Regions from separate parts of the Bradyrhizobium ingae genome, predicted to be linked through region 2. Evidence: predicted binding sites of a transcription regulator. Region 2 holds the regulator's gene; the other holds the start of a gene.
The links. The regulator PhoB, encoded in region 2, activates phosphate uptake and scavenging genes when phosphate is short. The targets are predictions, from matches to a motif close to TGTCATNNANCTGTCAT.
Positions count from the first base shown of each region.

Region 1 (15,735 bases), on a different contig from region 2:
CTTCGACCGTCGTAATCACCGTCATTCCAACTGCTCCCTTGCTACTCGCGCCAGCATTCGTTGCGGATCACCCGGACGAGCTGACGGCCGTGATAATCGGCGTTGCCGGCATTGACAATCGTGACGTCGGCATGCGCCGCAGCTTCGTCGACCTGGCGTTCGAGCCGCTCCCGGATATTGCCATCGCTGCGGCGCGCCCGCGCAGCGAGACGCTGGGCAAGAACGTCCGGCGGTGCCGTGATCGCGACCAGCACGACGTTGGCATAGGCCTGGCGCAGCGCACCAATCACCGTGCGCGAGACGTTGACGACGACCGTGCGGCCGGCGCGGATGTCGCCGTTGATCTCGATCGGCAGCGCGTATGAGAGGCCATGCGCCTCCCAATGCGCAGCGAAATCGCCGCGATCGAGTCCGCGGCGGAATTCGTCGGGAGTCACGGACACATTGTCCTCGGCGGCGGACGCCTCCCGTGTCACGATCCGGCGCGGAAAGACCACATCGTGATCTTCAGCGAGGGCGGCCTTGGCAAGACCAAGCAGCGTATCCTTGCCGGCGCCGCTGGGACCGACGATCAGGACCAGTCGTCCGGGCCCGATCGCGGCGGCCTGCTGTGGTGCAATCGACGGGCTCTCGCTCATGCGACGCGCCCTCCTTCCCGCCAGACGCTGCGGACCACCGGAACGCTGCCGGCGACATGAACGCGGATCAGATCGGCGCGCTTGCCGACCGCGATCTCGCCTCGGTCGGTGAGCCCAACGGCCTCGGCCGGCGCCTTTGTCACTGTGCAGATCGCGGCCGGAAGGCTGATCGCCGGCACATGCTGCGGCAGTTGCAGCGCGGCCATCAGGAGGCTCGACGGAATGTAGTCGGACGACAGGATGTCCAGGAGACCCTCGCGTGCGAGATCCACGGCGGCGATGTTGCCGGAATGCGAGCCGCCGCGCACGACGTTCGGCGCGCCCATCAGGATGTCAATGCCGGCAGCATGCAGGCCGCGCGCAGCTTCCACCGTTGTCGGAAACTCCGCGACCGCGACACCGTCTCGAACCGCGTCGGTGACATTCTCCTCGGTGGTGTCGTCATGGCTTGCGAGCGGAATCCCGTATTCCTGCGCCAGCGCGACAATCTCGCGCATGTTGGTGGCGGCATAGGTCCGCTGGTACGCAAAGCGTCTGGCAAAGAGCTCATCGAGCTGCGCGTCGGTCATGCCACCGCCCTTGCCGCGATAGTAGTCGCGCAGCTTGACCTCGTCGCGGAACTGGCGTTGGCCGGGCGTGTGGTCCATCAGCGACATCAGCCGCACGTCGGGGCGATCGATCAGCTCCCTGGCTTCCTCGACCACGCTCGGCATCGGGACTTCGCAGCGCAGATGCAGGAAGTGATCGGCACGCAAGAGGTCGTGCGCGCGCGCCGTGGTGATCGCAGCCGCCAGCGTGCCGGCACGACCATCGACCTCCTCCGCGCCGTCCTCGCGCCAGACCCGCAGCGAGTCCAGCACCGTGGTGATGCCTGAGGTCGCGAGCTGCCCGTCATAGGAGATGACGGCGGCGACGGGATCCCAGAACACCTTTGGGCGTGGCACGTAGTGCGCTTCGAGATGATCGGTGTGCAGCTCGATCAGGCCCGGCGTGATGAGATCGCCGCCGGCGTTCTCGGCTCCCGCGGGCGCCCTGCCCTCCCCGATCTCGGCGATACGCCCGTTTGCAAGAGCGATCCAGCCCTGCTCGATCACGCTGTCGGCCAGCACGATCCTGGCGTTGGCGATCACGGTTTCATTCGGCTTCACGTTCATTTCCAGGTCCTTCAGGCCGCGGCGGCAAAGCTGGTGACGTCGACGATGCGGTCGGCGATCAGATGGCGGATCTCGTCATCATGGACGATCGCGACCATGGCTGTGCCCCTGCGCTTTTTCTCTGCGATCAGCTCGACGACCACGGCGCGGTTGGCGGCGTCGAGCGAAGCGGTCGGCTCGTCCAGCAGCAGGATCGGCAGCTCCGGAATGAAGCCGCGCGCGATATTGACGCGCTGCTGCTCGCCGCCGGAGAAAGTCGCGGGCGGAAGCTGCCAGAGGCGCTCGGGGATGTTGAGGCGACGCAGAAGCGCGCCCGCGCGCCGTTGTGCATCCAGCCGCGCCACGCCGCTCGCGATCAGCGGTTCGGCGACGACGTCGATGGTCGCAACGCGCGGCACCGCGCGCAGGAACTGGCTGACATAGCCGATCGTATCGCGCCGGACGTTGAGGATCTGCCGCGGCTCGGCGCTGGCAAGATCAATCAGCGTGCCGCGATGACGGATGCCGATGCGGCCGCCGTCGCAGCGGTAATTGCCGAAGATCATCTTCAGGATCGACGACTTGCCCGCACCGGACGGACCGGACAGCACGACGCATTCGCCCGGATCGACGTGGAAGGTCACGCCTCGCACCACGGGCAGTTCGACGCCACCCTGGAGGTGCATCGTAAAGGTCTTTTGCGCGTCGGCGACGTCGATCATGGCAGTCATCGGGCGGCTCATGGCGGCAGAATCGAGGAGACGAGGAGTTGAGTATAGGGCTCGCGCGGGTCGTCGAGCACCTGGTCGGTGAGACCCGTCTCGATGACGCGGCCGCCCTTCATCACCATCACGCGGTGCGACAGCAGGCGCGCGACCGCGAGATCGTGGGTGACGATGATGACGGCGAGGTGAAGTTCGGCAACCAGGTTGCGCAGGAGGTCCAGCAGGCGCGCCTGCACGGAAACATCGAGGCCGCCGGTCGGCTCATCCATGAAGACGAGGCGCGGCTCGGTGACGAGGTTGCGGGCGATCTGCAGACGCTGGCGCATGCCGCCGGAATAGGTCCGCGGCGCATCATCGATGCGTGCGACGTCGATCTCGACGCGCTCCAGCCAGTTCGAGGCGGTGTCGCGGATGCGGCCGTAGTGATTCCATCCCACAGCCATCAGCCGCTCGCCGACGTTGGCGCCGGCGGAGACAGCCATGCGCAAGCCCTGCGCGGGGTCCTGATGCACATAGCCCCAATCGGTGCGGAACAGAAAGCGTCGCTCGGCTTCGCCGAGCGTGGTGAGATCCCGCGTGACGCCGTCGCGCATCCGGTAGGACACGCGGCCACCGCTCGGGGCAAGCTGGCCCGACAGGAGCTGGAGCAGCGTCGACTTGCCCGAGCCGGATTCGCCGACGATCGCCAACACCTCGCCTGGATAGAGCGCGAAGGAGACATCGCGACAGGCCGCGATCCTGCCGTAGGATTTGCTCAGGGCGTCCGCGACCAGCAGCGGTTGATCGGTCTCAAGCACATGCTCAGCCATTTGATTCCCTTTGCGCCGTCTCCTTGTATGGCGCGGCGCTCAGGTTGCCGTGATGGCCAGCCGTCTGACGCTCCTCGCAGAAGTCGGTGTCGGAACACACGAACATGCGTCCGCCCTTGTCGTCGGTGACGATCTCGTCGAGATACGAATTCTCGGCGTTGCAGAGCGCACAGGGCGCGTTGAAGCGATAGGGCTCGAAGGGATGATCCTCGAAATCGAGCGACACTACCTGCGTGTAAGGCGGGATCGCATAGATGCGCTTCTCGCGGCCGGCGCCGAAAAGCTGCAGCGCCGGGCAATTGTCCATCTTGGGATTGTCGAATTTCGGGGTCGGCGACGGGTCCATCACGTAGCGGGCGTTCACCTTCACCGGATAGGCGTAGGCCGTTGCGATATGGCCGAAGCGCGCGATGTCCTCATAGAGCTTGACGTGCATCAGGCCGTATTCGGCAAGCGCATGCATGCGACGCGTCTCAGTCTCGCGCGGCTCGAGGAAGCGCAGGGGTTCAGGGATCGGCACCTGGTAGACCAGCACCTGGTTCTCGCCGAGAGCCGTCTCGGGAATGCGGTGACGGGTCTGGATCACGGTCGCATCGATCGTCGCCGTCGTCGTCGCAACGCCGGCGGTCTTGGCGAAGAATTTCCGGATCGAGATCGCGTTGGTGGTGTCGTCGGAGCCCTGGTCGATCACCTTCAGCACATCGTCCGGCCCGAGGATCGCGGCCGTGACCTGCACGCCGCCGGTGCCCCAGCCATAGGGCATCGGCATTTCGCGGCTCGCAAACGGGACCTGATAGCCGGGGATCGCGATCGCCTTCAGGATCGCGCGGCGGATCATCCGCTTGGTCTGCTCGTCGAGATAGGCGAAGTTGTAGGCGGGCGCGTTCATTCCGCGGCCTCCTTCATCGGCCCGGCATCATTGGCCTCGGCAAATTCCTGACGCAGCTTGCGCAGCAGGCCAAGCTCGGACTGAAAGTCGACATAGTGCGGTAGCTTCAGATGCTCGACGAAGCCGGTCGCCTGGACGTTGTCGGAATGCGACATCACGAATTCCTCGTCCTGCGCCGGTGCGAGCACCTCCTCGCCGAGCTCGCGCGCCCGAAGCGCGCGATCGACCAGCGCCATCGACATGGTCTTGCGCTCGCTCTGGCCGAAAGCGAGGCCATAGCCGCGGGTGAAGCACGGCGCTTCCGCGGCCGAGCCCTTGAACTGGTTGACCATCTGGCATTCGGTGAGCTCGATCGCGCCGAGCGGCACGGCGAAGCCGACGTCCTCGGCGAAGAATTCGACCTCGACCTCGCCGAAGCGGATCTCGCCGGCGAAGGGATGGTTGCGGCCGTAGCCGCGCTGGGTCGAGTAACCCATCGCCAGCAGAAAGCCTTCGTCGCCGCGCGCGAGATTTTGCAGGCGCAGGTCGCGGTCGGCGGGGAAGTTGAGGGGCTCGCGCGTGAGATCGCCGACGCTTGCGCCTTTTTCAGCGTGCGGCGAGGCCTCGATCAGCCCGTCGCGCCCCAGAATGTCCGTCACGCGCGGCGTGGCCGCGGGCGAGGCTTCGGCGGTCGCCGGCGCCTCGGGCACAAATCCCTCGGCCAGCGTCGGATCGAGCAGGCGATGCGTATAGTCGAAGGTCGGGCCAAGAATTTGCCCGCCCGGAATGTCCTTGAACGTCGAGGACACCCGCCGCTGCACCCGCATGGCGCCGGTGTCGACCGGCTCGCTTGCGCCGAAGCGCGGCAGGGTGGCGCGGAAGGCGCGGACCAGGAAGATCGCCTCGATCAGGTCGCCGCGCGCCTGCTTGATCGCGAGCGCCGCAAGCTCGCGGTCATAGAGCGAGCCTTCGCTCATGACGCGATCGACGGCAAGGCCAAGCTGCTCGGAGATCTGGTCGAGCGAAATTTCGGGCACGCTCTGCTCGCCACGCCGCACATGCGCCAGCAGGCGATGGGCGTTCTCGATGGCACGTTCGCCGCCTTTGACTGCGACATACATACTTCAACTTCCCTTGTTCACGACCCGCGTGGTGCGCGGGATCGCAACCACGTCGTCATCGGCGACCAGCACGACGTCGATGCCGCGCGGAAACAGCGGCTCGTTGATGCGCAGGCGCTCGAACAGGTCGATAGGCCTGAGCGCCGCCTGAAGGATCGTCACACCGTCGATGCCAGGGCCACGGAGCTCGAAGGCGGCCCCCGCGTTGAGGCTTTCCACCTGCAGGATCAAGGTGGTCGAGCGATCCGGATACTCATTGCTGCCGAGCGCAAACCGCTCGAGCGAAGGAAGCGCGGCAGCATCGGCGACCAGCGCAAAGCTCGCGACCGAAGGATTCTGGATCACCGGCGCGCCGGTGTGGAACTTCAGCCATTTCAGGACATCGGAGCTCTCCGACATGCGCGCATCGAGCCAAAGCGGCGTATCGTGATCGAACAGCGTCAGCGCGATCGCCGCCGTGCCGCGCATCATGGGACCGGGCGTGCCCGCGACCGGCACGATGCGCTGCACCGAGCCCGGCCGCGCCATCGCATTCATGACCGAGCGAAAGGTCGATTGCGCCGACAACACTTTGTCCGCGAAACCCGGCGGCAGTTCCGCAATCGTGGTCATGGCCTCACCCCTCACCGCGCACCATGGTGTAGAAATCAACCTTCGTCGCCGCCGTTTGCGCGGCACACTGCGCCTGTCGCGCGTGCAGGTCCGCGCGCAAGGGCGCAACGACATCCCGCTCGATGGCCCCCGCGAACTCTTCCGACTGCACGAGCGCGTCGCAGAGGGCGATGAGCCGCGCCTTCGCACCGTCGCGGCCGAGCGTATAGCCGAAGCCGACCTCGCCGCTCGCAAGCCGCACCGCGGCGCGCGACACGGTGGCCTCGCCCAGGTTGAACGGTGCGCCATCGCCGCCGACGCGGCCGCGCAGCATCACGAGGCCGTTCTCGGGCACACGCAGATCGTCATGCCGCGGCAACGCGATAGCGCGAAGGCGGCCGGCAATATCATCTGCGTCCGCATGCACCAGCACGGCCATCGCCGCCTTGCGCCGGGTCTTGAGGCTATGTTGCGGGTTCAAATCATTCACCAGGCTTGCCGGATTCAAGTTGTCTATGATAATAGACAACTTGATAATGAAGCGCCATGACTGTTTCGTGACAATCGTGTGATTTTGGAGATGGGCTTGTCGTCGACATGAGCCTTCAGGACACTGCCTCCTCCGGCGTCGCGCTGTGGCGCCTGGTCGCCGACGGCATCGAGCGCGGCATCGCCGACGGCCGCTTTGCAGCGGGCGAAAAGTTGCCGGGCGAGATGGAGATCGCCGAGACCTATCGCGTGAACCGCCATACGGTGCGGCGCGCGCTGGCGGCGCTCGCCGAGCGCGGCCTGGTGCGCGCCGAGCGCGGCAGCGGCACCTATGTCGAGGCGCAGAAGCTCGCCTATCCCTTGCGCTCGCGCACGCGCTTCTCGGAGATCGTCGGCGCCGGCGGCCGCGAGCCGCGCGGGCAGTTGATCGAGGCGTCGGAGGACGTGGCGAGCCGGGAGTTGGCACGAGAACTCGGCGTAAAGACCGGCGCGCGGTTGGTCCGGATCGAATCCGTGCGCTTTGCCGACCGCACGCCGATCTGCGTCTCGACGTCCTGGCTGTCGGCCGAACTCTTTCCCGATGCGGGTGCGGTGTTCGCCGCCACGCGCTCGATGACGAAGCTGCTCGCGCATTACGGCGTCCGCGACTACCGCCGCGGCTCGACCAGGATCACCGCCGGCATTGTCGACGCAACCGACGCCGCGCGGCTTGATCTCGCGCTGGGTCGTCCGATCCTGGTGGTCGATTCGACCGACGTCGACCCCGACGGCAAGCCGCTGGTGACCAAGCGCTCACGCTTTGCGGCGGAGCGGGTGGAGTTTTTGGTGGAGAACGGGTGAACGTGTCACCACGCGGACGGTGCACCTCTCCCCTTGCGGGCGAGGTCGGGTCGCATCGCCAGATGCGATCCGGATGAGGGGCCTCTGTCCGCGCGTATCGCTTGCAGTTAAGTTCGCGGATAGAACCCCTCATCCGGCGCTTCGCGCCACCTTCTCCCGCAAGGGGAGAAGGAAGAGTTCGCGACCTACGCCACCGCCCGCCGTCCGATGATGGCGAAGCGCACCTTGCCGGAAATGAAATCAATCGCGGCGACAGCGACCAGGATCATCAGGACGAGGAACGATACCTTCTGCCATTCCAGCACGCGGATCTGCTCGGCGAGCTGAAGGCCGATGCCGCCCGCACCGACGATGCCGATGATGCTGGCCGAGCGGGTGTTCGATTCGATGAAGTAGAGCACCTGGCCGGCGATGACCGGCAGCACCTGCGGCATCAGGCCGAAGCGAATCTCGTGCAAGGCATTGCCGCCCGATGCCCTGATGCCCTCGACCTGCTTCTTGTCGGCCGCCTCGATCGCCTCGGAAAACAGCTTTCCGAGTGCACCAAAGTCCGAGACCATGATCGCGAGCACACCGGCGAACGGGCCGAGGCCGACGACATTGATCCAGACCAGCGCCCAGATCAGGGTATCGACGCCGCGGATCGAATCAAGGAAGCGCCGCACCGGAAAGCGGATGATGTTCGGCGGCACGACGTTGCGCGCCGCGAGCAGGGAAACCGGCAGCGCCAGCGTTGCGGCCAGCGTGGTGCCGAGCAGCGCGATCGACAGCGTCTCGCCGAGCGCCTTCAGATAGAGCGGCAGCGACGTTCCGGGGTCCGGCGGGACCATCATCATGGTGATCCAGCCGAGCTGCTTGAGGCCCGCGATGAACTTTGCCGGCTCGAAACCGAGATCGTTGAGACCGAAGACGAACAAGGCGAGCGCCGCCACGATCATGGCCGGCGTCGCCAGACGCGCAGCCGCCGGGCGCTCGAAGACATCGGGGTATTTCGTCCGCAGCGCTGCAGCGTCGGGTTTCTCGACTTCCTTCATGGCCGTGCATCCCTGCCGAACAGGCGCGCGCGCAACCAGCCGGTGGTGATGTCGATGATGAAGATGGTGAGCACGATCATCAACAGGATGGCGCTGACGTCGGAGTAGTAGAACTTGCGGATCGCGACCACGAGCTCCTGGCCGATGCCGCCGGCGCCGACGAAACCCATCACCGAGGATTCACGGACATTGATCTCGAAGCGCAGCAGCGCGTAGCTGACATAGCCGGCGGAGACCTGCGGCAGCACGGCAAAGCGCATGCAGGACAGCCAGCTCGCTCCGGTCGAGCGCACGCCTTCGACCGGCTTCATGTCGGCATTCTCCACGATCTCGGCGAACAGCTTGCCGAGCGCGCCGGTGGAATGAATGGCTATCGCGAGCACACCGGCCATCGGCCCGAGCCCGAAGGCCATGACGAAGATCAGCGCGAATACGATGCCCGGCACGGTGCGAGCGAATTCGAGCAGGCGGCGAACAGTAAAGCGCAACCAGGGCGCCGGCGAGGTGTTCTCAGCCGCGAGAAAATTCAGGCAGAAGGCGCAGACCGCGCCGATCAGCGTGCCGACATAGCTGATCAGCAGCGTCTCGCCGAGCAGCTTGCCCCATTTGTACCAGCCCCACAGCCACTCGCCGGGATCGGTCCAGACGCGCTGGCCGCTGTCGAGGGTGAGGATACGGTCGAAATAGCTGACGAAGTTGCCGAAATACGTGAAGAGCGTCCGCAAGTTCACTTCGGCCCCGATCGCGGCGAGCATCAGCGCAGCAATGAACACCATGCCGCCGGCCAATAACCGCGCGCGCTTGCGCGCCACCGCCTGGCGATAGGCCGCGTTCAGCGCCGCCAATTGCTGCTCGGGAAGAAGCGAAACCGCGATGGTCATGGAGGCAGTGACCGTGGCCCATCAGAGAAAGAGCCGGGTCGAACGACCCGGCTCGAGTTACGTCGTCCCTTTGATCAGGACGCCTTCTTCTTTCTTAGCGCATCGACGAACTTGATCAGTTCGATCGTGCCATCCCAGTCCTTGGTGGTTGCGGGATGAAACCCCTTCTTCTGGCCGTCGGACAACCGGTCGAACGCAGCCTTGTCCTTGGTGGGCGAGTCGAAGAATGCCTTGGCGATCGCAGCCTTCAGGTCATCGGGAAGATCGGAACTGTATGCATACATGTTCGGTCCAATGATCGGCGCCGACTTGTGGATGATGCGGAAATCTTCCCTCTTCATCGGCGAGCCGTCGGCATTCTTCAGCATGCCCTTGGTCAGCATCTGCGCCAGCGTCGAATCGTCGTCGCTGGTCCACTGGTTGGCGGCAACATCGACCGTGCCCTGCGCCAAGGCGAGGATCGCGTTCTCATGGCTGCCGGTGAAGACGACCTTGCTGAAATACGTGTCGACATCCGAGATGCCCATCTTGTCGAGCTCAAAGCGCGGCACGTTGTTGCCTGAGGTCGAATTCGGATCGACCAGGCCGAGATTCTTGCCTTTCAGGTCGTCGATGCCTTTGTAGGGGCTGCTCGTCTTGACGAAGAACACCGAGTAATAGCCCGTACCGCCGTCCGCGTTCAGATCGCTCGCAAAGGCGTCCGTCTTGACGCCAGTCAGCCGTGCGCGCGCAAACGAGGCCGACCCATAACTTGCGATCTGGATGTTGCCGGCGCGCTGACCTTCGATCACCGCGGCGTAGTCGTTCGCGATCCGCAGCGTGACCTTCACGCCAAGTTCCTTCGAGAGATAGCTCATGAACGGGGCCCAACGGTCGGTTACGCCCGAGGCGTTCTCGGCCGGGACAACCGCAAAAGTCAGCTCAGGATATTTGGCTTTCCAGTCCTCGGCGGAAGCGGAAGCGGAGAAGGCCAGCGCGGCGGCGCCGGCAAGGACGATGCGACGAGTGATCATGATACCCTCTTGATCGGTTGGACGCGGTGAACGCAGAACTTGGGTCGCGGCTCAGGCCGCGGCAGCCGTACCGAACGCTGGGACGGCCTCGGGGACGGGCAACGGCAGGCCGCCCATGACTTCGCTGGCTTCGAGATCGTAGAGCTCGCGCGCGACGTGCTCGGTGAGCGCCGACGGCGCGCCATCGAACACCACCCGGCCCGCAGCCATCCCGATCAGGCGATCGCAATAGCTGCGCGCCAGATCGAGCGAATGCAGGTTGCAGATCACGGTGATGCCGAAATGCTTGTTGATGCGTAAGAGCGCATCCATCACGATCTTGGTGTTGCGCGGATCGAGCGAAGCGATCGGCTCATCGGCGAGGATCAGATCAGGCTGCTGCACCAGCGCGCGGGCGATCGCGACCCGCTGCTGCTGGCCGCCGGAAAGCTGATCGGTGCGTTGGGCAGCGAGCGAGGCCATATCGAACTGCTCGAGCGCCGACATCGCCAGCGCCGTGTCTTCCTCGAGCCAGGCCTGCGTCAGCGAGCGCCAGGCCGGCATTGCAGCAAGACGTCCCATCAGCACATTGGTGAGCACGTCGAGCCGGCCGACAAGATTGAACTGCTGGAAGATCATCGCCGCACGGGCGCGCCATTGCCGCAGCTCCTTGCCGCGCAGCGCGGTGACATCGACGCCATCGAACAGGATGCGTCCCTCCGTTGGCGTCACCAGGCGATTGATGGTCCGCAGCAAGGTCGACTTTCCGGCGCCGGAACGTCCGATCACGCCGACAAAACCGCCTGGGGCGATTTCAAACGAAGCACCGTCCACCGCGGCTTTTGTGCCGAAGCGGCACGTCAGACCTTCAACTACCAGCATGCAGGGGCTCCCGACCAGCTGGGCCCAACCGCTAACTCCGGCGCTTTACATTTGTGTGACGGGGACGGCGCGGTGCGGCGATGCTACGCACACCGTCCCCTGTCATCTCTGCGTCATGACATCGTCATCGAGCCGCTCGAAGACGAATGCTCCCCCAGTTGACGGATGCACCATGGTCGCCAAAACGCTTTCGGTCCAACCGACCATCGATCCCACGGCCACGCTGCACGAGATCAAGCTCGGCGCCTATTGCGAGGTCGGCGCGCGCACGATCCTGCACGAGGTGACGATGGGCGACTATTCGTATGTCGTGAACGATTCGCAGATCACTTACACGACGATCGGAAAATTCTGCTCGATCGCGGCGATGACGCGCATCAATCCCGGCAATCACCCGATGCAGCGCGCCAGCCAGGCGCATTTCACGTATCGTGCGAGCGCGTATTTTCCGGGCGAGAGCGACGATGCCGAGTTCTTCGACTGGCGACGCCAGCACCACGTTCATATCGGCCATGACGTCTGGATCGGCCATGGCGCGATCGTGCTGCCGGGCCGCAATATCGGCACCGGCGCGGTGGTGGCCGCGGGCGCCATCGTCACCAAGGACGTGCCCGCCTACACGATCGTCGCCGGCAATCCGGCCCGCCCGGTCCGGCGGCGCTTCTCCGACGAGATCGCCGGCCGGCTGGCAAGGCTCGCCTGGTGGGACTGGGATCACGAAAGCTTGCGCGACGCCCTGCCCGATTTCCGCAAGCTTGGGATTGAAGATTTCCTCGCAAAGTACGAAGCACGGCTCGTTGCCAACCAGTCCTCCCCCAGCCAGCGAAGCGTCCCCGCGTGACCGAAATCCTCCTTGAAGGCGGCCGGGCCCTGATCGGCTCGGAGATCGTCGAAGCCTCACTCGTCGTGTCCGGGCAGGATATCGCAGCGATCGATCGCGGCCGCACACGCGCGCCACTTGCGATCGACGCTCGCAATCTTTTGGTCCTGCCGGGCATCGTCGACCTGCATGGCGATGCCTTCGAGCGGCAGATGATGCCGCGTCCGGGGGTCGACTTCCCGATCGACGTGGCGCTCGCCGACAGCGACCGGCAGGCCGTCAGCAACGGCATCACCACCGTCTTCCATGGCACGACCTGGTCGTGGGAGCCGGGCTTGCGCTCCGGCGACAATGCGCGGCGCCTGCTGGAGGCGATCGAGCGGCTGCGCCCGCAATTTGCTGCCGACACCCGCTTCCATCTGCGGCACGAGACCTACAATCTCGACGCCGAGGACGAGCTCGGCCAATGGCTCGCCGAAGGGCGGATCGATCTGTTCGCCTTCAACGATCACATGGCTTCGACTATCCGCGATCTCTCAAAGCCGAACAAACGCGGCCGCCTGGTTGACCGGACCGGATTGTCCGACGCGGCTTTTGAAGAGCTGGTCGGTCGTGTCGCTGCGCGCGCAGCGGACGTCCCGGCGACGACGGCGCGGCTTGCCGCGGCGGCCCGCGCGGCCGAGGTGCGGATGCTCTCGCATGACGATGCGACGCCGGCGATGCGCAAGGCGTATCGGGACATGGGTGCTGCGATCGCCGAGTTTCCGGTCAACGAAGAGACGGCGCGCGCGGCAGCAGAGGCCGGCGACGCCATCATCTATGGCGCGCCGAACGTGGTGCGTGGCGGCAGCCACACCGGTTGGACCAGGGCGTCCGACATGATCGCCAAAGGGCTCTGCTCGGTGCTGGCCTCGGACTATTACTATCCGGCGCAACTGCTCGCCGCGTTCCGGCTCGCAGCCGATGGCGTGCTTCCGCTGGCGCACGCCTGGAAGCTGATCTCGGAAGCACCGGCAGAGGCCGCAGGCCTGTCCGATCGCGGTGTGATCAAGGAGGGACGGCGCGCCGACATCCTGCTGGTCGACGACACCGTGCCGCTGCGGCCGCGGGTGGTCGCGGTCATTGCCGCCGGCAGGCTGGTGCATCTCACCGATGCCACGCGCCTGCTCGGCTCAGCCGCAGCGCCGCGCGAGGCTGTCGCCGCCGTCTAAACCCGCTATATCTGACGCAATGACAGGCTTTCCCCGCTACGCGATCTACTACGCCGCCGATGCCGACAGCACGCTGTCGCGCTTCGGCGCCGAGCTGCTTGGCTATGATGCCCATAGCAGCCGTCAGTTGCCTTTCCCCGCAGAGGCACTCGACCTTGCGGCCGATTGGAACGACGTCACGGCCGATCCCCGCAAATATGGTTTTCACGGCACGCTGAAAGCGCCGATGGCGCTCGCGTCGGGCAAGGCCGAGGCCGAGCTGGTTGCTGCGTGCGCAGCGTTTTCCGGCAAGCCGCGGCCGATCCCCGTGATTCGTCCAATCGTCGATTCCATCAGCGGCTTTATCGCGGTGATCCCGGCTGAACCGGTCAGCGAATTGACACGGCTCGCCGCCGATTGCGTGCGCGACTTCGATGCGTTTCGTGCACCGCTGACGGCGGAGGATCGCGCGAGGCGCAACCCGGACAAGCTGCCCGAGCGGCAGCGCGATTATCTCGATCGCTGGGGCTACCCTTACGTCATGGAAGAATTCCGCTTCCACATGACGCTCACGGGCAGGCTCGATGCGGACCGACGCGGGCCCATCGTCGACATGCTGCGGAAGCGGTTTGCCACCCTGCAGCTCGAAACGCTTGCGATCGACCGCATCGCGCTGTTCCGACAGGAAACCGCAGGGGCACGCTTTCACATCATCGGAGAGTGGCCGTTGATAAGATAGGTCGATGGGCGCGCTGCCGGTCCCGTCATCCTGAGGCGCTCGCGTAGCGAGCCTCGAAGGATGGACGGCCGGGATGCCGCGGGGCCGTCGCCCTTCGAGGGCCGCTTCGCGGCCACCTCAGGGTGACGGTGATAGGTCTTCGCTCCGCCTCATCGCCAGCCTGCGAGATTGAACGCAAGGGCAGCGCCGCCAACCAGGACGAGGCTCACGGCCCAGACGGCATCCAGATTGAACCAGCTTCGCGATACGAACTTGAGACCGAGATAGCGGTAGACCAGCCACGCAAGGCAACCGCCCGCGATCACCATCGCAACGACGTGCGCCAGCGAAACCAGCACAGCCGTGGCAAGATTTGCCGTGACGAGAGCGCCGGCCGCCTGGTGGGCCGCGTCAAGGTCGGCGGCCTGGCACAATCCGAGATAGATCGGCACCAGCATCAACGCGGCACCATGGGCGATGGCGACGGCAAACGACCACAGGGCCAACCGCGTTGGCGGGATCCGCGCCAGTGTCCGCGGATGACGGCGATCGACCAGACGAAAGATGCCGAACCCGATCACGAGAAAGCTCGCGCCGAGCTGGATCGGACGCTGCCACTCGGCCAGCGCCAGCAGCAGCGCGAACGGCAGCAACACCAGGAACGTTGCGAGCAGGTGGCCGGCCGACAGAGCGCCCAGCGCGCCGAACAGCGCACGTGGGCTTTTTTCCATGAGCCCCGCCGACACCGCGAGCGGCCATCCCATTCCCGGATTAAGTCCGTGATAGATGCCGCTCGCAAGGAGCGCGAGCCAGAGCCAGGCAAGTGTCCGGCTCGCCTCTCCTAGGCCGACGGATAGCAAAAGGAATCCGTCGAACAGTCGCCGCCTTCAAGCCTGACCTGATGAGCCCGATATCCTTCCGGGAAGCTCACGAAATAATCGCTGGCGAGCTCGAGGCCGCCGTTGCGACCGACATTGGCCATCACTTCGACGCCGGGAACGCCATCGGGATAGAACTGGTCGTCCCAGGTCGAGTAGAGCGAATTGGTCCAGTATACCCGCTTGCCGTCACGGCTGATCTCGACCATCTGCGGGCCACCCGCATATGCCTTGCCGTTCGGATGCGACGCGCAGCGCACGATGCCTCCGGTGTACACCGAGCCCGCAAGCTTGGGTTTCCGGGGATCGCTGACGTCGTACTGGCGCATCTCGCCGGTGCCCCAGCAGGAAACGTAGAGGAACCGGTCGTCCATCGACAGATCGATGTCGGTCACGAGTGGTGGCACAGCACCAAAGCCCTGCAGGAGCGGCGGAAGCTTTTCTTTGGCTGCAGGCTCCGGCGGGATCGTCGCCGTCTTCTCGGCGTGGAATTTTCCGCCTTCGCGCCACCAGGTCCAGATCGAGCCTTCCAGATTGGTGGTATCGACCACCACGCCGGCAAAGCCATATTCACGAACCGGGTCGTGCGCGGGCCGCACCTCGAGCGCCATCTGATGGTTGGCACCGAGGTCGATGGTCTGGACGTTGCGCCGGGCGCGGAGATCCCAGAAATGGAGCCGATGGCCGTATTTGTTCGACAGCAGATCCTCGGGAACGATGCCGTTCTCGAACTGCGGCGGCAGGCCCCACTCACTCGTCACCATGTAATCGCGCGGCAGATTCCACCAGAAGTCATAATGCAGCGTCTGCGGGCCGCGATCGATCTCCCAGCGGCCGAGCACCTCGAACGTCTCGCAGTCCATGATGAAGACGCCGGGAGGCCCGCTGGTGCCATCCTTGCCGCCACCGCCGAGCGTGCTGACGTAGATGCCGTCCGGGCCGCAATGGATGGTATGGGGGCGTGAGTAGCCGGTCTTCTTGAACACCTCCTCCGGCTCGATGACCTTGTGAATCTTCGCCTTGGTCGGATCGGGCTTGGTGTCGATGATGTAGATGCGCGACGAGCGAAGCCCGGGAATGATGAGATAGCGCCGCTCGATGAAGGCATGCCCGGCGAGCGGAGACA
Region 1 covers NZ_JBVUBB010000011.1:150,948-166,682, forward strand. The annotation lists gene ACV1FX_RS18710 (pyridoxamine 5'-phosphate oxidase family protein) at 1-25, opposite strand, end outside; gene phnN (phosphonate metabolism protein/1,5-bisphosphokinase (PRPP-forming) PhnN) at 42-638, opposite strand; gene ACV1FX_RS18720 (alpha-D-ribose 1-methylphosphonate 5-triphosphate diphosphatase) at 635-1,792, opposite strand; gene phnL (phosphonate C-P lyase system protein PhnL) at 1,804-2,502, opposite strand; gene phnK (phosphonate C-P lyase system protein PhnK) at 2,511-3,305, opposite strand; gene ACV1FX_RS18735 (alpha-D-ribose 1-methylphosphonate 5-phosphate C-P-lyase PhnJ) at 3,298-4,194, opposite strand; gene ACV1FX_RS18740 (carbon-phosphorus lyase complex subunit) at 4,191-5,294, opposite strand; gene phnH (phosphonate C-P lyase system protein PhnH) at 5,298-5,906, opposite strand; gene phnG (phosphonate C-P lyase system protein PhnG) at 5,911-6,324, opposite strand; gene phnF (phosphonate metabolism transcriptional regulator PhnF) at 6,483-7,214, shown strand; gene phnE (phosphonate ABC transporter, permease protein PhnE) at 7,400-8,248, opposite strand; gene phnE (phosphonate ABC transporter, permease protein PhnE) at 8,245-9,129, opposite strand; gene phnD (phosphonate ABC transporter substrate-binding protein) at 9,204-10,142, opposite strand; gene phnC (phosphonate ABC transporter ATP-binding protein) at 10,194-11,003, opposite strand; gene ACV1FX_RS18780 (transferase hexapeptide repeat family protein) at 11,176-11,844, shown strand; gene ACV1FX_RS18785 (alpha-D-ribose 1-methylphosphonate 5-triphosphate diphosphatase) at 11,841-13,034, shown strand; gene ACV1FX_RS18790 (DUF1045 domain-containing protein) at 13,054-13,752, shown strand; gene ACV1FX_RS18795 (hypothetical protein) at 13,902-14,495, opposite strand; gene ACV1FX_RS18800 (selenium-binding protein SBP56-related protein) at 14,573-15,735, opposite strand, start outside.
Region 1: the regulator PhoB is predicted to act here: its motif matches at 6,432-6,448, upstream of phnF (phosphonate metabolism transcriptional regulator PhnF).

Region 2 (15,735 bases):
GCGTTTTTGGTTTTAGAACCGCTCTTGTCAGCCACCTGCTTGTACCACGAAATCACCCAGGCCATGGCCCACATGATCAGGATTCCGCAGAGACTAATCAGCGCATGCATGCCCGGGCCGCCGGACACCTCGGCCAGGATGAAATGGCCGGCAAAGGCCAGGAACACGCCGAGGCAGAAAATCTCCAGAGAATGCTGGCCGCAGATGATCAGCGGCCTCAGGAGCGGCGATTTCAGACCCGGCCAATCCCGCGGCAGGAAACGGACGGTGAGCGCGGCCAGCGCCAGGAAATGCGTGAAACGCAGCACGTCCAGATCGGTCTTGTCGATCGGATACATCCACTGCTCGATCCGCTTCGGCATGAAGTGGGAAAGTTGCGGCACGTACCACGTCAGCGTCACGTAGAATGCCGCGGCCAGATAGGCGATCGAGATCCACATCGTCACGGGAGATGCCAGGATGCGCGACATGCGCCGCGCCCCGCCGAGCGCGCACCAGGCACCGAATACGAACAGCAATTGCCAGGCGAGCGGGTTGAAGGCCCAGAAGCCATTCGGATAGGCCGAAAAATAGAGATCGAACTGCCAGGTCACCGCATAGAGCACGACCGACAGGCCGAGCGTGAGATCCGGCCTCCATTTCATCAGCCAGAGGATCAGCGGCAGCGCCAGCATCAACACGATATAGAGCGGCAGCACGTCCATGTTGACGGGCCGGAAGCGCAGCAGCAGCGCCTGCACGATGGTGACGTCGGGCTGCTTGAGGAAATCCATGATCCCCATCTCTTCCGTGTAGAGCGGGTTCTCGAAGCTGGTCGCGACGTAGGAGATTTCCGCGAGGAAGATCGTGAACAGGAAGACGTGGGCGACGTAGATCTGCCAGACCCGGCGCAGGATCCGCGCGGTGGCGATGACGAAGCCGTTTTCCAGCATCGCGCGGCCGTAGACGAAGGCCGCGGTGTAACCCGAGATGAAGATGAAGATCTCGGTGGCGTCGCTGAAGCCGTAGTTGCGGATGGTGAACCAGGTCAGCAGGTTCGGCGGCAAGTGGTCGATGAAGATCAGCCACAACGCCAGCCCGCGGAACAGGTCGAGCCGCAGCTCGCGCTCGCCGATGACGGGCAGCGTGATGGCGGGCGCCGCCGCGCGCGGCTTCTTCTCCACGGAGGACTTCGCGTCCGCGGTTCCGGCGACCGGCGATCCCGTCACTTGGTCGGCAATGGTCATCGGGGCCAAAACCCTTGCGCAAATCGCAGCGTTTGAGGAGTGTACCGGGCCAGTGGCCTGCTCGCAAAGCGACCGGATCACATTGGAGTGTAACTAGGGTGCCAATTCGGGCGGCACGATGTCGCTGACGTCGCGGACCACGATTGGTTCCCGGCAAGCTTTTCGTTATGATGGCAACATGTACCGTGCTGTGACCCGCCAGATCGAAGTGACCGTCGAGCCGAACTTTGTGCCGGAGCAGTCGTCGGGCTCGCGGTACTTCTGGTCCTACACCATCGTGATCACCAATTCCGGCGATGAGACCGTGCAGCTCAAAACGCGGCACTGGATCATCACCGACGCGACGGGGCGGCAGCAGGAGGTCAAGGGCGAAGGCGTGATCGGCGAGCAGCCGATCCTCGCGCCCGGCGAACGCTACGAATACACCTCCGGCGTCCCGCTCTCGACTGCCTCGGGCTTCATGACCGGCCGCTACCAGATGGTCAACGAAAGCGGCGAGCGTTTTGAGATCGACGTGCCGACGTTCTCGCTGGACAGCCCGGACAACAAGCGCGTTTTGAACTGACCGTCCCTGCTCTGCTCGCACGGCGCAAGAGAAAGGTTCAGCGCCTCGCGCAGTTACATCACCCGGATTGGCAGAGTGACTCTGACAGCACGTCCAGCAGGATACAGAACATCGAGCACGACCATGTCCGAGCCAAGATAGCCGCGCTGCGAGACGTAGGTGGCCTCAACTCCGGGCACGCGACGGCGATTGCAGACGTTCCGGACATTGCCTTCTGGAAAGTTCGGAAATACGCCGGAATGCCGAATCGAGACACGGCCGTGCTCGGGCGCTTGAGCGACCCGCAACACCACCGCGCCCGCAGAGGTGCAATCGGGATTGGTAGACCAGGCTCGGTAAAGCATCAGCGGATGTCCCGAAGCGACGATCTTTTCCGCCTGTGCGATCCCAGCCGACAGCAACAACGCCACCACGCTCAACGTAAACCGCATTCCATCCCCCACCCCACAATTGGCGAGGGAACCATACACGCTATAATTGCCCTGCGTCGAGCGAGCACGCGCGCCTCCAACGTATTTTTCGGTCAATTGCGCAAAACGGAAGCAATGGCGCTAAGCGTTCTCCACGCCCGCCTCGTGCGGCGTGAATTGATACACCGAGCTGCAGAATTCGCAGGTCACGACGACCTTGTCTTCCTTGACCATCGCGGCACGGTCATCCGGCGAAAAGCTCTTCAGCATCGCCGCCACCGCATCGCGCGAGCATGAGCATTGCGCTTTCAGGCTCTGCGGATTGAACACGCGCACGCCGCGCTCGTGAAAAAGGCGGTAGAGCAGCCGCTCGCCTGAGAGATCGGGATCGATCAGTTCGACGTCCTCCACCGTGCCGATCAGCGAGCGCGCTTCGGCCCACGCATCGTCCTCGGCAACGGTATGCGGCGTGGTGCCTTCGGGCGCGTCGCCGGGATGCAGGTCGGCCTGCCGCGCACGCTCCGGCGCCTTCGGCAGGAATTGCATCAAGAGGCCGCCGGCGCGCCAGCGGTGCTTGCCGCCGTCGCTCGAGCGCCATTCCTCGCCGACGGCGAGGCGCACCTTCGTCGGGATCTGCTCGGAGCGCAGGAAGTATTCATGCGCGGCGTCTTCCAGGCTGCCGCCGTCGAGTGCGACGAGGCCCTGGTAACGGCTCATATCCGCGCCCTGGTCGATTGTCATGGCGAGATGGCCGCGGCCGAGCAGCGAGCCGGAGTCCTTGGCCTCGCCAAGCCGCGAGGCGTCATAGCGGGCATAGGCGCGCAGGCGGTCGGGAGCCTTGAAGTCGACCACCAGGAACGACACCGGGCCGTCCGTCTGGGCCTGGAGGATGAAGCGGCCTTCGAATTTCAGCGCCGAGCCGAGCAGCGTGGTCAGCACGATGGCCTCGCCGAGCAGCTTGCCGACCGGCGCGGGGTAATCATGCTTGGTGAGGATATCGTCGAGCTCGGGCCCAAGCCGGGTCAGGCGTCCGCGCACGTCGAGCGCATCGACCTCAAAGGGCAGCACTGCATCGTCGACGGGAACGGAAGATGGCGCGCGAACCGGGCTTTCGAGCCCGGCCTTGATATCAGGGGATTGGGAGACCATGGCGCTCTATCTGGGGTCGGAGGGGGTGAAATGGAAGGGGGCGGGGCAACCCAACCCGGACGCTGTTTTGATCGCAAACGATACCGCAAATTCGGTGTTGCCCCGGGGCGCGCATAGCGCGAGCCCGGGGCCCATAACCACAGGATTGTGTTGTGGCGCGAGATGACAACTCCGGGTCGTCACCAAACCACCCCTGTTGGCTGTGGATCCCGGATCTGCGCTCCGCTTCGCTGCGCTTGTCCGGGACGACGACCGAACATGAGGCGAAAGCAACTCCATACTGCCGTCGTCACGGATTTCTCACTATCGTCCGCCGGACGACAACCAATCACTTCACCGCGTCAAAGCACCAGGCCAGAATGCCCTTCTGCGCGTGCAGGCGGTTTTCGGCCTCGTCGAACACGACCGACTGCGGACCGTCGATCACCTCGTCGGTGACCTCCTCGCCGCGATGGGCGGGCAGGCAGTGCATGAACAGCGCATCGGGCTTGGCGAGCGACATCAGCTTGGCGTTGACCTGGTAGGGCTTGAGCACGTTGTGGCGGTGCTCGCCTTCCTTGTCCCCCATCGAGACCCAGGTATCGGTGACGACGCAATCGGCGCCGCGGACAGCCGCCTCCGGATCGGTGCCGAGCATGATCGGGGCGCCCGTCGCCTTGACCCAATCGCGCATCGGCTTTTTCGGCGCGAGCTCCGGCGGGGTCGCGATATTGAGGTTGAACTTGAAGCGCTCGGCGGCGTGCGCCCAGGAGGCAAGCACGTTGTTGTCGTCGCCGGTCCAGGCCACCGTCTTGCCCTCGATCGGACCGCGATGCTCCTCATAGGTCATGAGGTCGGCCATCACCTGGCAGGGATGGGAGCGCCGCGTCAGCCCGTTGATGACGGGCACGGTCGCGTTCGCGGCAAGCTCGAGCAACGCATCGTGATTGAGGATGCGGATCATGATGGCATCGACATAGCGCGACAGCACGCGCGCTGTGTCGGCGATGGTCTCGCCGCGGCCGAGCTGCATCTCGGCACCCGTGAGCATGATGGGCTCGCCGCCGAGCTGTCGCATGGCGACATCGAACGACACGCGCGTCCGCGTCGATGGGCGCTCGAAGATCATCGCCAGCGTCTTGCCCTCGAGTGGCTTGACCGGCTGATGCGCCTTCTGCTTCGCCTTCATCGCGGAGGAGGCGGCGAGCATGCTCCTGAGCTCGGATAGCGGCAGCTCGTTAATGTCGAGAAAGTGCTTGGGCGTCTTGCTCATCAGCTTGCCGCCCGTGCCTTGAGATTCGATTCAATCGCCGTGCAGGCGCGCTCGAGCCGTGTGACGCCCTCCTCGATCTCCGCTTCCGTGACGATCAGAGGCGGCAGGAAGCGCACGACATTGTCGCCGGCGCCGACAGTCAGAAGTTTTTCCTCGCGCAGCGCCGTGACGAGATCGCCAGAAGGCACCACGGCCTTGATGCCGACCAACAACCCCTCGCCGCGCACCTCGCTGACGACGTCGGGGTGACGGTCGATCACGGCGGCGAGCTTCTGTTTGAGCAGCAGCGACATCTTCTGCACGTGATCGAAGAAGCCGGGCTTGAGCATGACGTCGAGCACGGCGTTCGCTGCCGATACGGCGAGCGGATTGCCGCCGAAGGTCGAGCCGTGCGAACCGGGCGTCATGCCGGAAGCAGCCTCGGCCGTCGCAAGGCAGGCGCCGATCGGAAAGCCGCCGCCGAGTGCCTTCGCAAGCGACATCACGTCCGGGGTCACGCCGAGGCGGCGATGCGCAAAGAGATCGCCGGTGCGGCCCATTCCGGTCTGCACCTCGTCGAACGCGAGCAACAAGCCATGTTCGTCGCAGAGCTGGCGCAGCGCGCGATAGAAGGCAGGAGGCGCCGAGCGCACGCCGCCCTCGCCCTGGATCGGCTCGATCAGGATGCCCGCGGTCTGTGGGCCGATCGCCTTCTTGACGGCTTCCAGATCGCCATGCGGCACCTGGTCGAACCCGTCCATCGGCGGACCAAAGCCTTCGAGATATTTCGCGGACCCCGTGGCGGCGAGCGTTGCCAGCGTGCGGCCGTGGAAGGCGCCCTCGAAGGTGATCATGCGGTAGCGCTCGGGATGGCCCTTGGTGGCGTGATAGCGGCGCACCACCTTGATCACGCATTCCATCGCCTCGGCGCCGGAATTGCAGAAGAACACGAAGTCCGCAAAGCTCTCGTTGCAGAGCCGGATGGCGAGCTTCTCGCCATCCGGGCTCTGAAACAGGTTCGACATGTGCCAGAGCTTCGTGGCCTGCTCCTGCAGAGCCTTGACCAGGGCGGGGTGCGCATGGCCCAGCGCATTCACAGCGACACCCGATGTAAAATCGAGATAGCGCTCCCCGTTTGTCGCGACCAGCCAGCAGCCTTCGCCGCGCTCGAAGCCGAGCTCGGCCCTGGCGAAAACGGGAAGCAGATGCGTCGCGGCGCTCTTGTTCATGGCGGTCACTTGGATGTTGAGGCCGGCTCACGAGACTGCCTTGCGCAGCGCATCATTGACCTGCCCGGAAAACGAAACGTGCCGCCTTTTAAGGGCGGCACGTGTCACTATTTTATGCCTGGAAAAACCGCTGTCAATGCCGCCAGAAGGCCCTGCAAGGCACGCGATCCGTAGTCTTGCGGTGGCGATTTTAAGTTCTTTTAGCGACGGAACATGTGGACGCGGAGCCGCAGACTCTTGCGCGGGAGTCACGCCATATTGTAGCGTTTCCCCCGTCAGATACGACATCTCGTGCAGCAGTTCTGATCCTCTGAGTCCTCTTGTACCGGCGTAACGTTCAGGTGCGTTTTTCGCGCCCGGCGAGCCTTAAGGGATTCTGATGGCACGGGTTTTTCGAAGCTTAGACATCGCCACGCGGCCCCAAGGATTGAGGGTGCGCGGCGAGGGGAAGGGTGCAATGACGGTTTTGACCTGGTCCGACGATCGCGTCGAGCAATTGAAAAAGCTCTGGGAAGCCGGGCTTTCGGCCAGCCAGATCGCTGCCGAGCTCGGGAACGTGACGCGCAACGCCGTAATCGGCAAGGTGCACCGGCTGGGCCTGTCCGGCCGCGCCAAGAGCCCGTCCTCGGCGGCTCCCCGGCCGCGCAAGGCGCGCCCCGCACAGCACATGATGCGGGTGAGCCGCCCGATCTCCCGCGGCAACACCGCCCTCGCCCAGGCCTTCGAGGTCGAGGTCGAGCCCGATCCGATCACCTACGACAACGTCGTTCCGATGAGCCAGCGCCTGTCGCTGCTCGAGCTCAACGAGGCGACCTGCCACTGGCCGGTCGGCGATCCCTCGAGCCCGGATTTCTTCTTCTGCGGCGGCAAATCGCTCTCGGGCCTGCCCTATTGCGCGCAGCATTCGCGCGTTGCCTACCAGCCGGCCGCCGACCGCCGCCGCGCACCGGCCAAGCCGGGCACGCGCTGAGCTCAGCCACAAACGACAACGTCCCGGCGCAAGGCCGGGACGCCTGGTCGAGGAATGTCAGCGCGCTATCCGGCGCGTTTTTTTTACGTCTGTTCCGCCTTCGCAAACCGATCATCCAGCGCGTAGCCGGCGCCGCGGACGGTGCGGATCGGGTCCTGCTCGCGGCCGAGATTGAGCAGCTTGCGCAGGCGCCCGATGTGGACGTCGACGGTGCGCTCGTCGATATAGATGTCGCGGCCCCAGACACTGTCGAGCAGCTGCTCGCGCGAGAACACGCGGCCGGGATGCTCCAGGAAGAACTCCAGGAGGCGATATTCGGTCGGACCGAGGTCGATCGGCCGCCCGGAGCGCGCGACGCGGCGCTTCTCGCGGTCGAGCTCGATGTCGCCATAGGCGAGGATGGACGCAAGCCGCTCTGGGCTCGCACGCCGCAAAAGGCCTTTCACGCGTGCCAAGAGCTCCGGCACCGAGAACGGCTTGACGATGTAGTCGTCCGCACCGGTCGCAAGTCCCCTCACCCGCTCGCTCTCTTCGCCGCGTGCGGTAAGCATGATGATCGGGAGCTGCTTGGTGTCGGGACGGGTGCGCAGGCGGCGGCACAGCTCGATGCCGGACAACCCCGGCAGCATCCAGTCGAGCACGATCAGGTCCGGAATGTGCTCCTTGAGGCGGGTGTCGGCGTCGTCGCCGCGCATCACCGTCTCGACATCGTAGCCGTCGCCTTCGAGGTTGTAGCGCAACAGCTCGGTCAGCGCTTCCTCGTCCTCAACAACCAGAATGCGTGCGCCCATGGCGTCGTCGCTCCTTAAGTGTTCGGCACAGTCGTGGCGAAGGTGGTCATGTCGCCCTTCGGACGCTTGTCCGCGATGGCCTGACCTTCGATCATGTAGAAGACGGTTTCGGCGATGTTGGTCGCATGATCGCCGATCCGCTCGATGTTCTTGGCGCAGAACATCAGGTGGATGCAGAACGAGATGTTACGCGGATCCTCCATCATGTAGGTGAGGAGCTCGCGGAACAGCGAGGTGCAGATCGCGTCGACTTCCTCGTCGCCCTTCCACACCATCATCGCCGCCGGCAGGTCATGCGCGGCATAGGCGTCGAGGACCGACTTGACCTGCTGCTGCACGAGGTCGGTCATGTGTTCCAGGCCGCGGAACAGCTTCAGCGGATGGAAATCGGTCTCGAGCGCGGCCACGCGCTTGCCCATGTTCTTGGCGAGATCGCCGATCCGCTCCAGATCGGTCGCGACGCGCATGGCGCCGACGATCTCGCGCAGGTCGACCGCCATCGGCTGGCGGCGCGCGATCGTGAGCACGGCGCGCTCCTCGATCTTCTTCTGCAGCGCGTCGATCTCGGCGTCGGTCGCCACCACGCGCTGGCCGAGCGCGACGTCACGGCGGATCAGCGCATCGACGGAATCGACGATCATGCGCTCGGCAAGGCCGCCCATCTCCGCAACGAGCCGCGTGAGCTCCTGCAGGTCGGTGTCGAAGGCCTTTGCGGTATGTTCAGAAGCCATTTCCTGTCTCCTCAGCCGAAGCGGCCGGTGATGTAGTCTTGGGTACGCCGGTCGCTGGGCGACGTGAAGATCTTGCTGGTCTCGTCGAACTCGATCAACTCGCCGAGATACATGAAGGCGGTCTTGTCGGAGACGCGCGCCGCCTGCTGCATGTTGTGGGTGACGATCGCGATCGTGTAGTTCTCGGCAAGCTCCTGGATCAGTTCCTCAACCTTGGCGGTCGAGATCGGATCGAGCGCCGAGCACGGCTCGTCGAACAGGATCACCTCGGGACGGACCGCCACGGTGCGGGCGATGCAGAGACGCTGCTGCTGGCCGCCGGAGAGCGACAGGCCGGAGGCGTTGAGCTTGTCCTTGACCTCGTTCCACAGCGCGCCGCCGCGCAGCGCCTTCTCGACCCGGTCGTCCATCTCCGACTTGGAGATCTTCTCGTAAAGGCGGATGCCGAAGGCAATGTTCTCGTAGATCGTCATCGGGAACGGCGTCGGCTTCTGGAACACCATGCCGACCCGGGCTCGCAGCAGGTTGAGGTCGAGCTTGGAGTCGAGGATATTGGTCTGGTCGAGCATGAGTTGACCGGTGGCGCGCTGGCCCGGATAGAGGTCATACATCCGGTTGAAGATGCGCAGCAGGGTCGACTTGCCGCAGCCGGACGGGCCGATGAACGCCGTGACGCGGTTGGTGCCGAGCGTCATGTTGATGTTCTTCAGCGCGTGGTGCTCGCCGTAATAGAAATTGAGGTTGCGCACCGTCACCTTGGCCGGAGCCTCGGGCAGTATCGGCGAGGCCTGACGCCCTGTGGAACTTACGGAAACGGACAGATCGCTCATTTTGCAGTCCTCTCGGCGCCTAGAATGCGCGCGCCAATGTTCAGGGCAAGCACGGTCAGGGTGATCAGCAGCGCCCCACTCCAGGCCAGCTGCTTCCAGTAGGCGTAGGGGCTCTGCACGAAATTGTTGATGGTCACCGGCAGGTTCGCCATCGTCTTGTTCAGGCTGAGGCTGAAGAACTGGTTCGAGAGCGCGGTGAAGAGCAGCGGCGCGGTCTCGCCGGCGACGCGGGCAGTCGCCAGCAGCACGCCGGTGATGAGGCCGGAGCGCGCCGCGCGGTAGGCGATCCGCTTGATCACCAGCGAGCGCGGCAGGCCGAGCGCGGAAGCCGCTTCGCGCAGCGCGTTCGGCACCAGCAGCAGCATGTCCTCGGTCGTGCGCAGCACCACCGGGATCACGATGACGGCGAGCGCCAGCGCGCCGGCGATTGCCGAGAAGCCGCGCATCGGCACCACCACCGCGCCATAGATGAACAAGCCGATGATGATCGAGGGCGCAGACAAAAGGATGTCGTTGATGAAGCGGATCACCGAGGTCAGCTTGTCGTTGCGGCCGTATTCGGCGAGATAGGTGCCGGCGAACAGGCCGAGCGGCGCGCCGATGCCGACGCCGATCACGGTCATGATGATCGAGCCGACGATGGCGTTGCGCAGGCCGCCCTCGGTCGAGCCCGGAGGCGGAGTGTCCGCGGCGAAGATCTGAAGGTTCAGACCGGTGAGGCCGTTGTAGAGCAGCGTGATCAGAATCAGCGCGAGCCAGGTGACGCCGAAGGCGGCGGCACCGATGCAGAGACCGCGGATGACGATGTCCTTGCGGCGGCGGCGTGCATAGATCGGGTTCATGTTAGTTCCCCGCCTTCTTTTCCAGCCGCAGCAGCATCAGCCGCGCGCCTGCGAGCACGAAGAACGTCAACACGAACAGAAGCAGGCCGAGCAGGATCAGGCCGGACTGATGCAGGCCGTCGCTCTCGGCGAACTCGGATGCGATCGCCGCCGAGATCGTGGTGCCCGGCGCGAAGATCGAGGACGAGATGCGGAAGGAGTTGCCGATGATGAAGGTCACCGCCATGGTCTCGCCAAGCGCGCGGCCCAGCGCCAGCATGACGCCGCCGATAATGCCGACGCGGGTATAGGGGATCACCACGCTGCGCACGACCTCCCAGGTGGTGCAGCCGACGCCGTAGGCAGCCTCTTTGAGCACCGGCGGCACGGTCTTGAACACGTCGACCGAGATCGAGGTGATGAAGGGCAGCACCATGATCGCGAGGATCAGCGAGGCGTTGAACAGGCTGAGATAGGATGGTGGGCCGGCGAAGATCGCTCCCAGCACCGGAACGCCGTCGAACAGCTTGATCATGAAGGGCTGGAAAGTGTTGGCCAGGAACGGGCCCAGCACGAAGAAGCCCCACATACCGTAGATGATCGAGGGAATGCCGGCGAGCAGTTCGACCGCCATGCCGATCGGGCGGCGCAGCCATTGCGGGCAGAGCTCGGTGAGGAAGATCGCAATGCCGAGTCCGACGGGAATGGCGATCAGCATCGCAATGAAGGAGGTGACGAGCGTGCCGTACATCGGCCCGAGCGCGCCGAGCACCGGCGGATCGGCCGACGGCGCCCAGCGCTGCGTCCACAGGAAGGAGAGGCCGTATTCTTTCATCGCCGGGAAGGCACCGACGATCAGCGACAGGATGATGCCTCCCAAGATCAGGAGCACCGAGATCGCGCTGAGCCGCGTGATCCAGTAGAAGGTCACGTCGCCGAGCTTGAACGCGCTCAGGGCCTTGGCGCGATCATACGGTCCGGCGTCGTCGACGATATCGCTCTGAACGGCCATCTCTGCCACGCCGATCCCCTGTACCAGTTTACTTACGCTTATTGTCGGTCTCGTGCCCCGGATGCGGCGCAACGCGAAAGCGGCACGACGCTGATCCGGGGCATCAAGGTCTACCGGGTCCCGGCTTAGCGGTGCGTCATTTCATGCCGCACCGCATCCGGGACACGAGAGCCGTTTCGATCAGCTCTTGATCTCAGCAGCCCAGGTCTTCTCGATCAGCTGGACGACGCTGTCGGGCATCGGGATGTAGTCGAGCTCCTCGGCCGCCTTGCCGCCGTTCTTGAACGCCCAGCGGAAGAACTTGATGGCTTCCTGCGAGGCGGCCTTGTCGGTCGCATCCTTGTGCATGAGGATGAAGGTCGCCGCGGTGATCGGCCAGGACTTGTCGCCGGGCTGGTCGGTCAGGATCACGTAGTAGCCGGGCGCCTTGGACCAATCGGCGTTGGAAGCGGCCGCCTGGAACGCCTCGACCGTCGGCTGCACCGGCTTGCCGGCCTTGTTGACGAGGCCGGTGTAGGTCAGCTTATTCTGCTTGGCATAGGCGTACTCGACATAGCCGATCGAGTTCTTGGTCTGGCTGATGTTGCCCGACACGCCTTCGTTGCCCTTGGCGCCGACGCCGACCGGCCATTCGACCGCCGTGCCCTCGCCGACCTTGCTCTTCCAGTCCGCGCTGGCCTTGGAGAGGTAGTTGGTGAAGTTGAAGGTGGTGCCCGAACCGTCGGAGCGGCGCACGACCGTGATCGCCTCGGAAGGCAGCTTCACGTTCGGATTGAGCTTCTTGATCGCGGCATCATCCCACTTGGTGATCTTGCCGAGATAGACGTTGGCGAGCGTCTCGCCGTCGAACACCAGCTCACCGGCCTTCACGCCCTCGATGTTGACCACGGGAACGATCGCGCCCATCACCATCGGCCACTGCGCGAGGCCATCCTTGTCGAGCTGCTCGGCCTTGAGCGGAGCGTCGGTCGCACCGAAGGTCACGGTCTTGGCCTGGATCTGCTTGATGCCGCCGCCGGAGCCGATCGACTGGTAGTTCAGGCCGTTGCCGGTCTCCTTCTTGTAGGCGTCAGCCCACTTCGAATAGATCGGGAACGGGAAGGTCGCGCCGGCGCCGGTGATGTCGGCAGCGAAGGCCGACGTCGATGCGGCCATCAAGCCAGCAGCGACGATGGTTTTGATGAAATTCATGCTGGTCTCCATAGTGGGGAGCGAAGCGCCATGCGCGCCCGATCGCGCTCCCGCGCCGCCCCTTTAGGAGCAGTCGGTAGTGCTTTTACGAAGGTTTCATGACAGTCGGATGACAGGCTCAAGCGACTGAAAAGGCTTGCTTTTCAGCTTGAGGCGGGGGGCCTGACCTGGGGAAAACAGGCGGTGAAAGTGGCGCCCTGCTTGAGCACGCTTTCGATCAAAAGCCGGCCGCGATGCCGGTTAACAATATGTTTCACCAGCGATAATCCAAGGCCCGTCCCGCCCTGCGAGCGGCTATCGCCGACGTCGACCCGGTAGAAGCGCTCGGTCAGCCGCGGCAGATGTTCCGGCGCAATTCCGGGTCCGAAGTCACGCACCATGACGCGGATTTCCGGCGAGCCGTCGGCTGCCGTGACCATGGTGAGCGAGACGATCACCCGCCCGCCCGAGGCGCCGTATTTCAGTGCGTTCTCGATCAGGTTCTCGAACAGACGCAACAGTTCCTCGCGGTCGCCCGCGATCATCACCGCCGTATCCGGCAAATCGATCTCGACGACCACCTGCCGCTCGCGCGCCAGCGGTTCGAGCCCATCGGCGACCTGGCGGATGATCGGCACGACATCGACGAGCGTATCGGGCCGGACATGCGCCGACAATTCGACCCGCGACAGCGACAACAGGTCGTCGATCAGCCGGGCCATGCGGGTCGCCTGGGTGTGCATGATGCCGAGGAAGCGCTCGCGCGCCTTCGGATCGTCCTTGGCCTGGCCCTGGAGCGTATCGATGAAGCCGGAGAGCGCAGCGAGCGGCGTGCGCAGCTCGTGGCTGGCATTGGCGACGAAATCGGCGCGCATCTCCTCGACCCGGCGCAGCGGCGTCTGGTCGTGGAAGGTCATCAGCATGCATTTGTCGGCGCCGCCGAACGTGGTCGGCACCGGCACCGGCGTGATGATCAGCTCCATCCAGCGGTCGACCGGCACATGGTCGAGATAGTCGGCGCGGCGCGGCTCGCTGGTTGCGATCGCCTCGCGCAGCGCGGTGATGATCTCCGGCGAGCGCAGCGCGAACTGGGCGAGCTCGTTCTTGCGCAACGCCGGCGCGAGCTGGGCTGCAGCGGCATTGAGATGGATGACACGCCCTGCGCGGTCGAGCAGCACGGCCGGGTCCGGCATGCCCGAGACCACCGCGGCGACTGCCGCGCTTTCCACGGGGTTGATGCGCCGAACATCGTCGCGCGAGGCTGCGGTGTCGTGCAGCCGCCAAGGGATCAGCGCCGCCGCCGCGATGCAGAGAAACACCGCCACAGCCCGCGTGACCGACAGCTCCCCGAGCGAGACCACGACCGCCAGCGCGAGCGCCGCCGCGATCAGGATGATCGCGGAATGCCGCAGCCGATCGGACCAGGGCTGGACCGAGGGAGAAGGGTGTGCGTCGATCGCCATCGGGGCAGGCTTCTCCTTGGGGATTGTCGGCCGGTCAGACGCTCTTGTCGCTGCGCTCTCTCACATAAGCGGCTTCGCGCGCGGGACCGGGATCGAGCTTGAGGGCAGCCTGCTGCAGGCGTTTCGATCGAGCGCCGATGATAACCTCCCGAAACGTCAGCAAGATTACAGATATGACAAAAGGCGAAAGATAATAGAGGACGCGGAACAGCAGCATTCCGCCGAGGAGTTCCTCGCGGTCCATCTGCCACAGCCCGACCAGCATGGCGGCGTCGAACACGCCGAGGCCTCCGGGCGAATGGCTGGCGAAGCCGAGCAGCGTGGCGGAGACGAAGATCACCGCAACGACGACAAAGCCGAGGTTGGGCTCGTCGGGGACCAGCACGTACATTGCGAGGGCACAGAAGCCGAGATCGACGATGCCGATCGCGATCTGGAGCAGCGTCAGCGGACCGCCCGGCAGCACCACCGTCCAGGGACCACGACCGACTACGCGCGGCTGGGTCCAGACCCAGACGACATAGGCGACCAGCGCCACGATGATGGCCATCGCGACCAGCCGGTTGAGCCAGGGCGGGAGTTGATCGATCGAGGCCGCAGCCTCGGGGTGATAGGTGATACCGAGACCGAGCACCGCGGCGTTGCCGAGCCAGAAGGTCAGGCCGGCGAGGAAGCAGATCTTGGCGACGTCGATCGCATTGAGGCCCCAGGCCGAGTAGATGCGATAACGCACCGCGCCGCCGGTGAAGACGCTGGCACCGACATTGTGGCCGATCGAGTAGCTGGTGAAGGCGGCGAGCGCATTGATGCGGTAGGGCACATGGGCGTGGCCGATCGCGCGCGTCGCAAACAGATCGTAGAAGGTCAGGGTGAAATAGCCGGCGGCCACGAACAGCGCCGCCATCGCGATCTGGCTCGGCTCGGTGCTCTTGATCGCCTCGACCACCTCGTTGAAGTCGATGCCGCGCAGCATGTGGTAGAGCACGTAGCAAGCGATGCCGATGACCGTTACGCTGATCACGACGCCAAGCTTATGCAGGATTTGCTTCTGGCGCAGAAACGTCATCGCCCTGCGTATGGCTTCCAGCATCTAGACCTCGAACTACGCTTCCGCGGCCGTGTCGGCCGGCGAATTGGCGGACGTGCAGGTGGTCGGCAACCCCTTGGCACCGGCTCCAGCTACGCGCATGCCCCCCGTCCCTCCAGTAGCGCGTTTTGGGCCGGAGTGGAATTCGCCAATAAGCACAAAAACGCGTTTCTTCAATATTTTAGGCGGGCGTCCGCGCTTGTCTTGCACCGTTTGGCTCTTTCTCGCCGCGGCCTCTGCCGAATCTCTATCGTGATCCTGCGTATGGGCCGTGAAGTTTTGATGATTTCAGGCCGGCAATGTTCCACCGCGGCTTAAGCCGGCGTCAATCTTTCGGCCCGCGATCGGCGGTGGAAAGGCAGGCGGGAGCGCTGGTTTGGCATGCGCCGAAGCGCCGCGGCCGTGTGCGGCGCCCAAGGTGCAGTCACCAGGGCAGTCAGCACTGCCTGGCGCATAGGCAGCGCGCAGTCGCAAGGCTCAAGCCGCGGGTGCGCTGCGAGAGACGACCCAGTCGCGCAGACATGCACCAATGGTGCAGCCGACGAGATAGCAGCCGAACATGACGAGGCCGAGGTCGAGCCAGTAGCCGAAACGGCCGGGGATCACGCGGGCGAGCGAGGCCGCGACGAGGGCGGCCACGAGGACAGCGAGCCAGCGCGCCAGCACTTTCGAGGTGCCGTTGCCGCGCTGGACCACCGAGATCCAGCCCATCGCCAACCCGAGCAGCAGCGATCCGACCAGCCAACCCCAATGGAACGACAACAGAAAGGACATGTCACCTCACCAGAAATTCGATGCGGCGGTTTTGCGCCTTGCCTTCGTCGGTATCGTTGCCGGCGACCGGCTGCGTGCTGCCATAGCCAACCGCGGTGAAGCGATCGGCCGGCAGGCCCGCCTTGACGAGATAGTCGATCACGGCTTGGGCGCGCTTTTCCGACAGCGCCTGGTTGAAGGCGTCCTCGCCGTCGGAATCGGTGTGGCCGGCGACTTCAATCGTGGTATTCGGGCAGCGCAGCGCCGTTTCGATGAGGTGATCGAGCAGGCCCGCGG
Region 2 covers NZ_JBVUBB010000015.1:98,193-113,927, forward strand. The annotation lists gene ACV1FX_RS21955 (OpgC domain-containing protein) at 1-1,226, opposite strand, end outside; gene apaG (Co2+/Mg2+ efflux protein ApaG) at 1,405-1,791, shown strand; gene ACV1FX_RS21965 (hypothetical protein) at 1,845-2,204, opposite strand; gene ACV1FX_RS21970 (Hsp33 family molecular chaperone) at 2,343-3,350, opposite strand; gene argF (ornithine carbamoyltransferase) at 3,679-4,602, opposite strand; gene ACV1FX_RS21980 (acetylornithine transaminase) at 4,602-5,810, opposite strand; gene ACV1FX_RS21985 (GcrA family cell cycle regulator) at 6,268-6,780, shown strand; gene phoB (phosphate regulon transcriptional regulator PhoB) at 6,864-7,571, opposite strand; gene phoU (phosphate signaling complex protein PhoU) at 7,586-8,302, opposite strand; gene pstB (phosphate ABC transporter ATP-binding protein PstB) at 8,314-9,132, opposite strand; gene pstA (phosphate ABC transporter permease PstA) at 9,129-9,974, opposite strand; gene pstC (phosphate ABC transporter permease subunit PstC) at 9,976-10,965, opposite strand; gene pstS (phosphate ABC transporter substrate-binding protein PstS) at 11,146-12,156, opposite strand; gene ACV1FX_RS22020 (ATP-binding protein) at 12,300-13,598, opposite strand; gene ACV1FX_RS22025 (putative bifunctional lysylphosphatidylglycerol flippase/synthetase) at 13,633-14,688, opposite strand; gene ACV1FX_RS22030 (hypothetical protein) at 15,163-15,459, opposite strand; gene ACV1FX_RS22035 (OmpA family protein) at 15,461-15,735, opposite strand, start outside.